2 regions of the Mesorhizobium sp. M1334 genome follow, and region 2 is predicted to be linked to the other one. Evidence: predicted binding sites of a transcription regulator. Region 2 holds the regulator's gene; the other holds the start of a gene.
What was found. The regulator LexA, encoded in region 2, represses DNA repair genes until DNA is damaged. The targets are predictions, from matches to a motif close to TGTTCNNNNTGTGTTCNG.

Region 1 (3,641 bases), on a different contig from region 2:
GCAGACGACGCTGCGCACCGGCTTCACCTTCCGCAACCCAAACCAGAGTTCGGCCTGTGGCTGCGGCGAATCGGTCGAACTGAAGCCGGCCGATTTGAAGGCCTTGGCTGAAGCGCGCGCTTCGGCCTGATTTTTCCTTCTCCCCCGTTCACGGGGAGAAAGGACCTAATCCACCCACATTCCTGTTCGTTTGTGCCAGTCGGCAATCGATTCTTCCGGGTAGACGTCGAAGACCTTGTCCCCTTTGCCGATCTCCGGCTCGACCCAGTTCGCCTTGTATTTCAGCATGAGATGCACCTTCTCCGGCGGCTTTGGCAGGTCTGTGTCGATCGCCGAGGCGAAGGGGTGCACCAGCTCCGGCCAGGTCGGGTCGTAGAGCCAGAGCGCCGTCCCGCATTTCGTGCAGAAGTTCCGCTCGCCCGTCGAGGTTTCGCGGTGCGGGTGCTCGTCGTCCTCGATCTCGGCGCGGTAGACGCCGAGATGGCGCTTGCCCCGGATTTTCAACGTCTTGTAATCGGCGCCGAGATTGATGGCGAAACCGCCACCGCCCTGCTGCTTGCGGCAGATCGAGCAGTAGCACAGCATGAACGGCACCGGCGTGTGGCTTTCCACCTCGAAACGCACGGCATTGCACCGGCAGGACCCTTTGAGCAGAAGCGGCATGAGAAACTCCGACGAAACTGGTTCCGAACTTGTCAGGATGGTGCCGGTTGCGGCGATGACAAGGGGAAATCCGGATGACATGATCGCCGCATGGACAATGAGCGCATCGAAGAGCTTTTCGAAGGCCTTGGCCCGGTTAGCATCCGCAAGATGTTCGGCGGCAAGGGCATCTATTTCGACGGCGTGATCGTCGCCGTCGTCATCCGTGACGAATTGATGCTGAAGGCCGACGCGGAAAGCGCGCCTGAATTCGAAGCGGCCGGCTGCCGGCAATGGACCTATACCGGCTCACGGCACGGCAAGCTGGTGTCTATGCCGTATTGGAGCGTTCCCGACAGTGCCTTCGATGATCCGGATGAGATGGCGATCTGGGCACGCCGCGCCTACGAGGCAGGACGGCGCGCCGGAAAATAGGCTGCGTTATGCTTCGGCAATTCCGCGCCGCACTTCATGCCAGGTCCCGCGCCTCGGGCACGAGCGCCAGCGCCTCGACAAAGCTGGCACTGGTGAAGGCGGCGCTCTCGATGGCGAGCGCCGCGGCGGCGACGCCTTCACGCAACGCTTCGCGCAGCTTCAGGCCACGCAGCAGGGCAGCGATCGTGGCGCCGGCCAATGCGTCGCCCGCGCCTGTGGCATCGGTCAGCTTTTGCAGCGGCGGCGGCAGGATCGAAAATGCGCCGGTTTGGTCGAAACCGAGTACCGGACCGTCGCCGGCGGTGATCACGCCACCTTTCAGGCCGGCGCGCCTCAGCCCGTCGACGACGCCTTGATCGTCAGCATCGATGTCAATGCCGGCGATCACGCCGGCCTCGTGCCGGTTCATGAAGGCCAACGCTAGAAGTCCGAGCACCGGCGCCAGCCGCGCCGCTCTGTTGGGCGAGACGGCAAGCGCAAACACCGCCTTGCCGGCGGCGAGTGCCGCCAGCCGCTCCAGCGCGGTCGACGGCAGGTTGGCGTCGCACAGGATCGCATCGGCCGAACCGATAGCTTCGCGCACCTTGGCGCGGCGGATTTGCTTGGGAAGCGCCAGCTCGTAGAGCACCATGTCGGCAAGGCCGGCGATCAGCCCGCCATCGCTATCGATCAGCATCGTTTGGCTTGGCGTTGCCCGGTCGAGGAACACCGCCGACAGGTCGGCAATGCCGGCCTCGGTGAGGGCGCGTAAAACCGTGTCGCCAAGGGCATCGCCGCCGCGCACCGAAAGCAGCGAGGCCGAGGCGCCGCGTCGCACCGCAAAGCGCAAGGCGTTGAAGACGGCGCCGCCAACATGCTCGCGCATCGTGCCGGGGTTCAAGGCGGCTGGCACGAAGGCGCCGGCAACCCGGCCGCGCCGCTCGATATAGGCGCCGCCCACGGCCAGGATCGTCGGGGAGTTCATCATGCCGGCAAAATGCCCTTTGCTGTTGCCCGGGAGGAGACTAGGTCGCTGGGCGGAACCCTGCAATCGCGGGTGCGATTCGGTTGGTGACGGCAGCGGCGCCGCTTTGCGAGGCGGGATACATCCGGAAGCAAAATTACGAAACAAAAATAGAACAAATATGGATATCCGTTATTTTTCAAATCCTTGCCGCTCATTGACAAATGAGAACAAACAAGGTACATTCTTTTAAGGATTGCGGGATTGTCCGGCCTCCATTGACGACCACGGGGTGATGTATCATGGCTCAGAATTCTTTGCGGCTTGTAGAGGACAAAGCGGTGGACAAATCAAAGGCTCTGGATGCGGCGCTGTCGCAAATCGAGCGTGCCTTCGGCAAGGGCTCGATCATGCGGCTCGGCGCAAACGAGCAGGTCGTCGAGATCGAAACGGTGCCGACCGGCTCGCTTGGGTTGGACATCGCGCTTGGCGTCGGTGGCCTGCCGCGCGGCCGCATCGTCGAGATTTACGGGCCGGAAAGCTCGGGCAAGACGACGCTGGCGCTGCACACGGTGGCCGAAGCCCAGAAGAAGGGCGGCATCTGCGCCTTCGTGGATGCCGAGCACGCGCTCGACCCGGTCTATGCCCGCAAGCTCGGCGTCGATCTCGAAAACCTATTGATCTCGCAGCCCGATACCGGCGAGCAGGCGCTGGAGATCTGCGACACGCTGGTGCGCTCCGGCGCCATCGACGTGCTGGTGGTCGATTCGGTGGCGGCGCTGACGCCGCGGGCGGAAATCGAAGGCGAGATGGGCGATTCGCTGCCCGGCCTGCAGGCGCGCCTGATGAGCCAGGCACTGCGCAAGCTCACCGCCTCGATCTCGCGCTCCAATACCATGGTCATCTTCATCAACCAGATCCGCATGAAGATCGGCGTCATGTTCGGGTCGCCCGAGACGACGACCGGCGGCAATGCGCTGAAATTCTATGCTTCGGTCCGCCTCGACATCCGCCGCATCGGCTCGGTCAAGGATCGCGACGAGGTTGTCGGCAACCAGACCCGCGTCAAGGTGGTCAAGAACAAGCTGGCGCCGCCCTTCAAGGTGGTCGAGTTCGACATCATGTATGGCGAGGGCGTCTCCAAGACCGGCGAGCTGGTCGATCTCGGCGTCAAGGCCGGCGTGGTCGAAAAGTCGGGCGCCTGGTTCTCCTACAATTCGCAGCGTCTTGGCCAGGGCCGCGAAAACGCAAAACTGTTCCTGCGCGATAATCCCGACACGGCGCGCGAGATCGAGCTGGCGCTGCGACAGAATGCCGGGCTGATCGCCGAGAAATTCCTTGAAAACGGCGGCTCCGAAAGCAGCGACGACGGTTTCGAGGACGACGCTGGGGTGATGTAGGGCAGGCGACGCCTCGCGGAGCCTCAGCCGGGTTTCGATTTGATGTTTTGATTTTGAGTTTGCGTAATCGATGCGTTTCGAACCGCCGGCCCCGTGCCGGCGGTTTGCGTTTGACGGCGGGGCAGAAGCCATTTCAAAGCGCTGGTAAAGCAGGAATTTGAGCCCGTTTGGTGTTTCTGGACAGGCTGCGGTGCGACCGCTAAAAGGCCATGTCTATTTTC
Region 2 (3,641 bases):
GGCGCGTCGACCCCCGAGAGGTGCAGCAGCGCATCTTTTCGCGTCGAAACCACACCCTCCGCCATGTAGAGGTCTGTCGGAAAACTATCGCCCTCGGCGACGATGGCCTGCCGCTCCGGTCGCATGGCCATGGCTGCGTGCAACAGCTTGTAGATGTTGACCGACGTCGTGTCGCAGACCACCGTCTGGCCGGCCGCGGCGCCGATCAGGCGCCCGAGCTGGTCGCCAAGTTCAAGCGGCATGTTGAACCAGCCGGCCGTGTTCCATGCGCGGATGAGATCATGCGACCATTCTTCGGTCGCGGCCTTGTACAGTTCATCGAAAGCGGCACGTGAAGCAGCTCCTAGCGAATTGCCGTCGAGATAGATCACTCCTTGCGGCAGCACAAAGCGGTCACGTATCGCGCCCAGCGGATCCGCGGCATCCATCGCCTTTACGGCCACGAGATCGGGAATTCCCGTCATGATTTGCCTGCTCCCCCAAAATCCAACGCAACGCCGGACACGCATCAACTGTTCTTCCATTACCGGGTAGCGCGTAGCAAGGCTCCACCGGCGAGAAGCAGCAGGCGGTGGAAACCGGGACTTAACCCCGAGGTTGGCGCTTTGAGTTCGTTTCGTTCACGGTGCATTGACCAAACCGCACATTCGATAGGGGTTCACTTCCGTGCCCTTTGCCGGCGGACGGCCGATGCCAATGCGCCCTTCCGGGACGCCAGAAGGGCGCAAACGAAAGCAGAATCAAGGCGATGAGGCTCGCGGCGGCGAAAATACGGTACGCCGGTAGGGGACGTCGTTTGTTTCCCGAGCCTTAACGTATTCATTAAACTTTAAACAGTTGCGGAACACAACTGGAACAGATAGTGTCTGTTCTGGGTTTGTTTTCTGATTCTGTTGGGGGTCGCTATGCTGACACGCAAACAACACGAACTGCTTATGTTCATCCACGAAAGGTTGAAGGAAAGCGGTATCCCACCTTCCTTCGACGAGATGAAGGAAGCGCTCGACCTGGCTTCCAAATCCGGAATCCACCGACTGATTACGGCGCTGGAGGAGCGCGGCTTCATTCGCCGTTTGCCCAACCGGGCCCGTGCGCTGGAGGTACTACGCCTGCCTGACTCGATCGCCCCCGGCCTCAATGCGGCACGCAAGTTCTCGCCGAGTGTCATCCAGGGCAGTCTTGGGCAAGGTGCCCCTCGGCAGGGCAAGCCGACATCGTCGCGCGTCCCTGCAGCCGGCAATGACGATGATGTCGTCGCCGCCGTTTCGATCCCGGTAATGGGCCGCATCGCCGCTGGTGTGCCGATCGATGCTATCCAGCACCAGACGCATTCGATTTCGGTGCCGCCGGATATGATCATGGGCGGCGAGCATTATGCGCTCGAGGTCAAAGGCGATTCGATGATCGAGGCTGGCATTTTCGACGGCGACACGGTGATCATCCGCAACGCCGATACGGCGAGCCCCGGTGAGATCGTGGTGGCCTTGGTCGACGAGGAGGAAGCGACGCTGAAGCGGTTCCGCCGCAAGGGCGCCTCGATCGCCCTGGAGGCCGCCAATCCGGCCTACGAGACGCGCATCTTCGGACCAGACAGGGTCAAGGTGCAGGGCAAGCTCGTTGGGCTGATCCGCCGCTACTGAGTTGCGCCCTTGGTGCCGGCTTTTGGATTGTCGGCCCTGCGGTATGGCGGCAGGCCGCGCGCCGCGCGTGAAAATTTCCGCTGCACGTGCCAGGGCCGGTATGATTTTTCGACGGCGAAGCGGATTTCGGCGCGTGTTGCCGCTTGTGGATCGAAATAGACGGCCGCACTTCCCGCGCGCGCCAGTTGCCGTTTGGTGACGACGAGGACCAGCCGGTCGTAGTAGCAGGGATTATGGGCGGTGGCGTCGTCGATGACGATCAAGCTGGCGAAGGCGCAGGCTGGCCGTGCGGTATCGCGGTCCTTGGCTTGCGCAATGATCGCGCCGGATGGATGCCTGGCGAGGCAGAGACCGTCCGTGCAAATGAACGGCATGCCCGGCGGTAGGTCGGCCGGATCGGCAATGTCGAATTGCGGATCGTTCTTTCCAGGTGTTTCCGGCGCGACGATAGCCTCTGATGTGAGCGCGCGTTTCCAGTTGTCGATGGTGAACTCATTCGGGCGTGCCCGGTTGACCGCGAGCTCACCGCTGCCGATCGGCAGCGCGACCAGCCGTGCGTCCTCCGAGATCAATACGTCGGGTACGCGCGTCTGCGTTGTCGTTAGCAAGCCAGCGAGCGCAAAAGGAATTGCCGCGAGCCGCAACCAGGTCGTCGCCATGCTGGCAATGACGAGGGCGATCGTCACCAAAAGGACAGATCTCAGCGAAATCAGTCCGACCGCATCGATCGGCGAGCGCTCGGAGATCCACCCGGACAGGGCGATCATCGCCGTCAGCCCGTTGCCCATCACGTAGAGGAAAGGCCCATCCGCGCCGAACGGCATCGCCAGCGCGCTGAGCACGGCAAAGGGCATGACGACCAGTGAGACGATAGGCATGATGGCCAGATTGGCGAACAGGCTGAGCGGCGCTACGCGCTGGAAATGCCATATGGCGAAAAGCGCCGTGGCGCTCCCTGCAATGATCGAGGTCATCGCCAGGCCGCCCATGCCCAGCAGGACCTTTCGAGTGGCCAAGCGTAGCGGCGATCGCCGGGGCGGCGGCGTGGTGGCCCTGCCGGTGCGGTAATCGGACCAGCCGGCATAGGCGCCGACAAGGGCCGCCGTCGCGGCGAAGGACATCTGGAAGCTCGGACCGACCACCTCGTGCGGCGACACTACGATGACCGCGATGGCCGAGATCGCCAGATTGCGCATGGTGAGCGCGGCCCGGTCGAACAGCACGGCGATGAGCATCACCGCCAGCATGATGAAGCTGCGTTCGGCCGCCACCACAATGCCGGAAAAGACGAGGTACGCCGCAATCGAAAAAAGCGCGGCGGCGGCGGCATATTTTTTGACCGGCCGTCGCGATGAGAAGTCGGGAAACAGCGCAAAGGCACCGCGCAGCAGCGCCATGATGGTGCCGGCGACCAACGCCATATGCAGCCCCGAGATGGAGATGATGTGGTAGATGCCTGTACGCCGCATCGCTTCGTTGATCTCCTCGGGAATGCCGGCGCGCACGCCAACGATCAGCGCAGCAGCAATCTCGCCCTCGGCGCCGCCGATGCGGCTGCGGATATGGTCGGCGATGGATTCGCGCGCGTCTTCGATCGCGGAAGAAAGCCGCGCGGCAAGCGGCATGCTGCCCGACGCCACGACTTTCGGATTCCCGAGAAAGAAGCCGCTGCCGCCGATGCCCGCGAAATAGCTGTCGAAGGAGAAATCATAGCTGTCGGGCCGCACCGGGCCGGTCGGCGGCAGCAACCGCACATAGCCGGCGATCTCGGAACCAGCGGCCAGCTCAGCCGGTATCTTCATCGCCGAAATGCGGACCCGTTCCGGCATGTAGCGCAGCGTCGGCCTGGCGGTTGAGATCACATCGATCGTCAGCCTGATGCGGCCGCTAGCCATGGGTTCGTACGATACGACGCGACCCGTCAGCCGCGTCGAGATTTCAGAACCGAGCACATGCGTCCCGACACGCCAGGTCTCGAACTTGGCGGCAAGCACGCCAAGC

Region 1: a site for LexA is predicted at 2,181-2,198, ahead of recA (recombinase RecA). Genes of this name have one in related genera too.

Annotation. Positions count from the first base shown of each region.
Region 1 is NZ_JAMYLM010000005.1:152,693-156,333, reverse strand. It holds gene sufA (Fe-S cluster assembly scaffold SufA) at 1-130, shown strand, start outside; gene NKH17_RS12255 (GFA family protein) at 166-663, opposite strand; gene NKH17_RS12250 (TfoX/Sxy family protein) at 754-1,077, shown strand; gene NKH17_RS12245 (carbohydrate kinase family protein) at 1,112-2,044, opposite strand; gene recA (recombinase RecA) at 2,323-3,420, shown strand.
Region 2 is NZ_JAMYLM010000012.1:132,208-135,848, reverse strand. It holds gene kynU (kynureninase) at 1-464, opposite strand, end outside; gene lexA (transcriptional repressor LexA) at 906-1,640, shown strand; gene NKH17_RS20715 (ComEC/Rec2 family competence protein) at 1,634-3,641, opposite strand, start outside.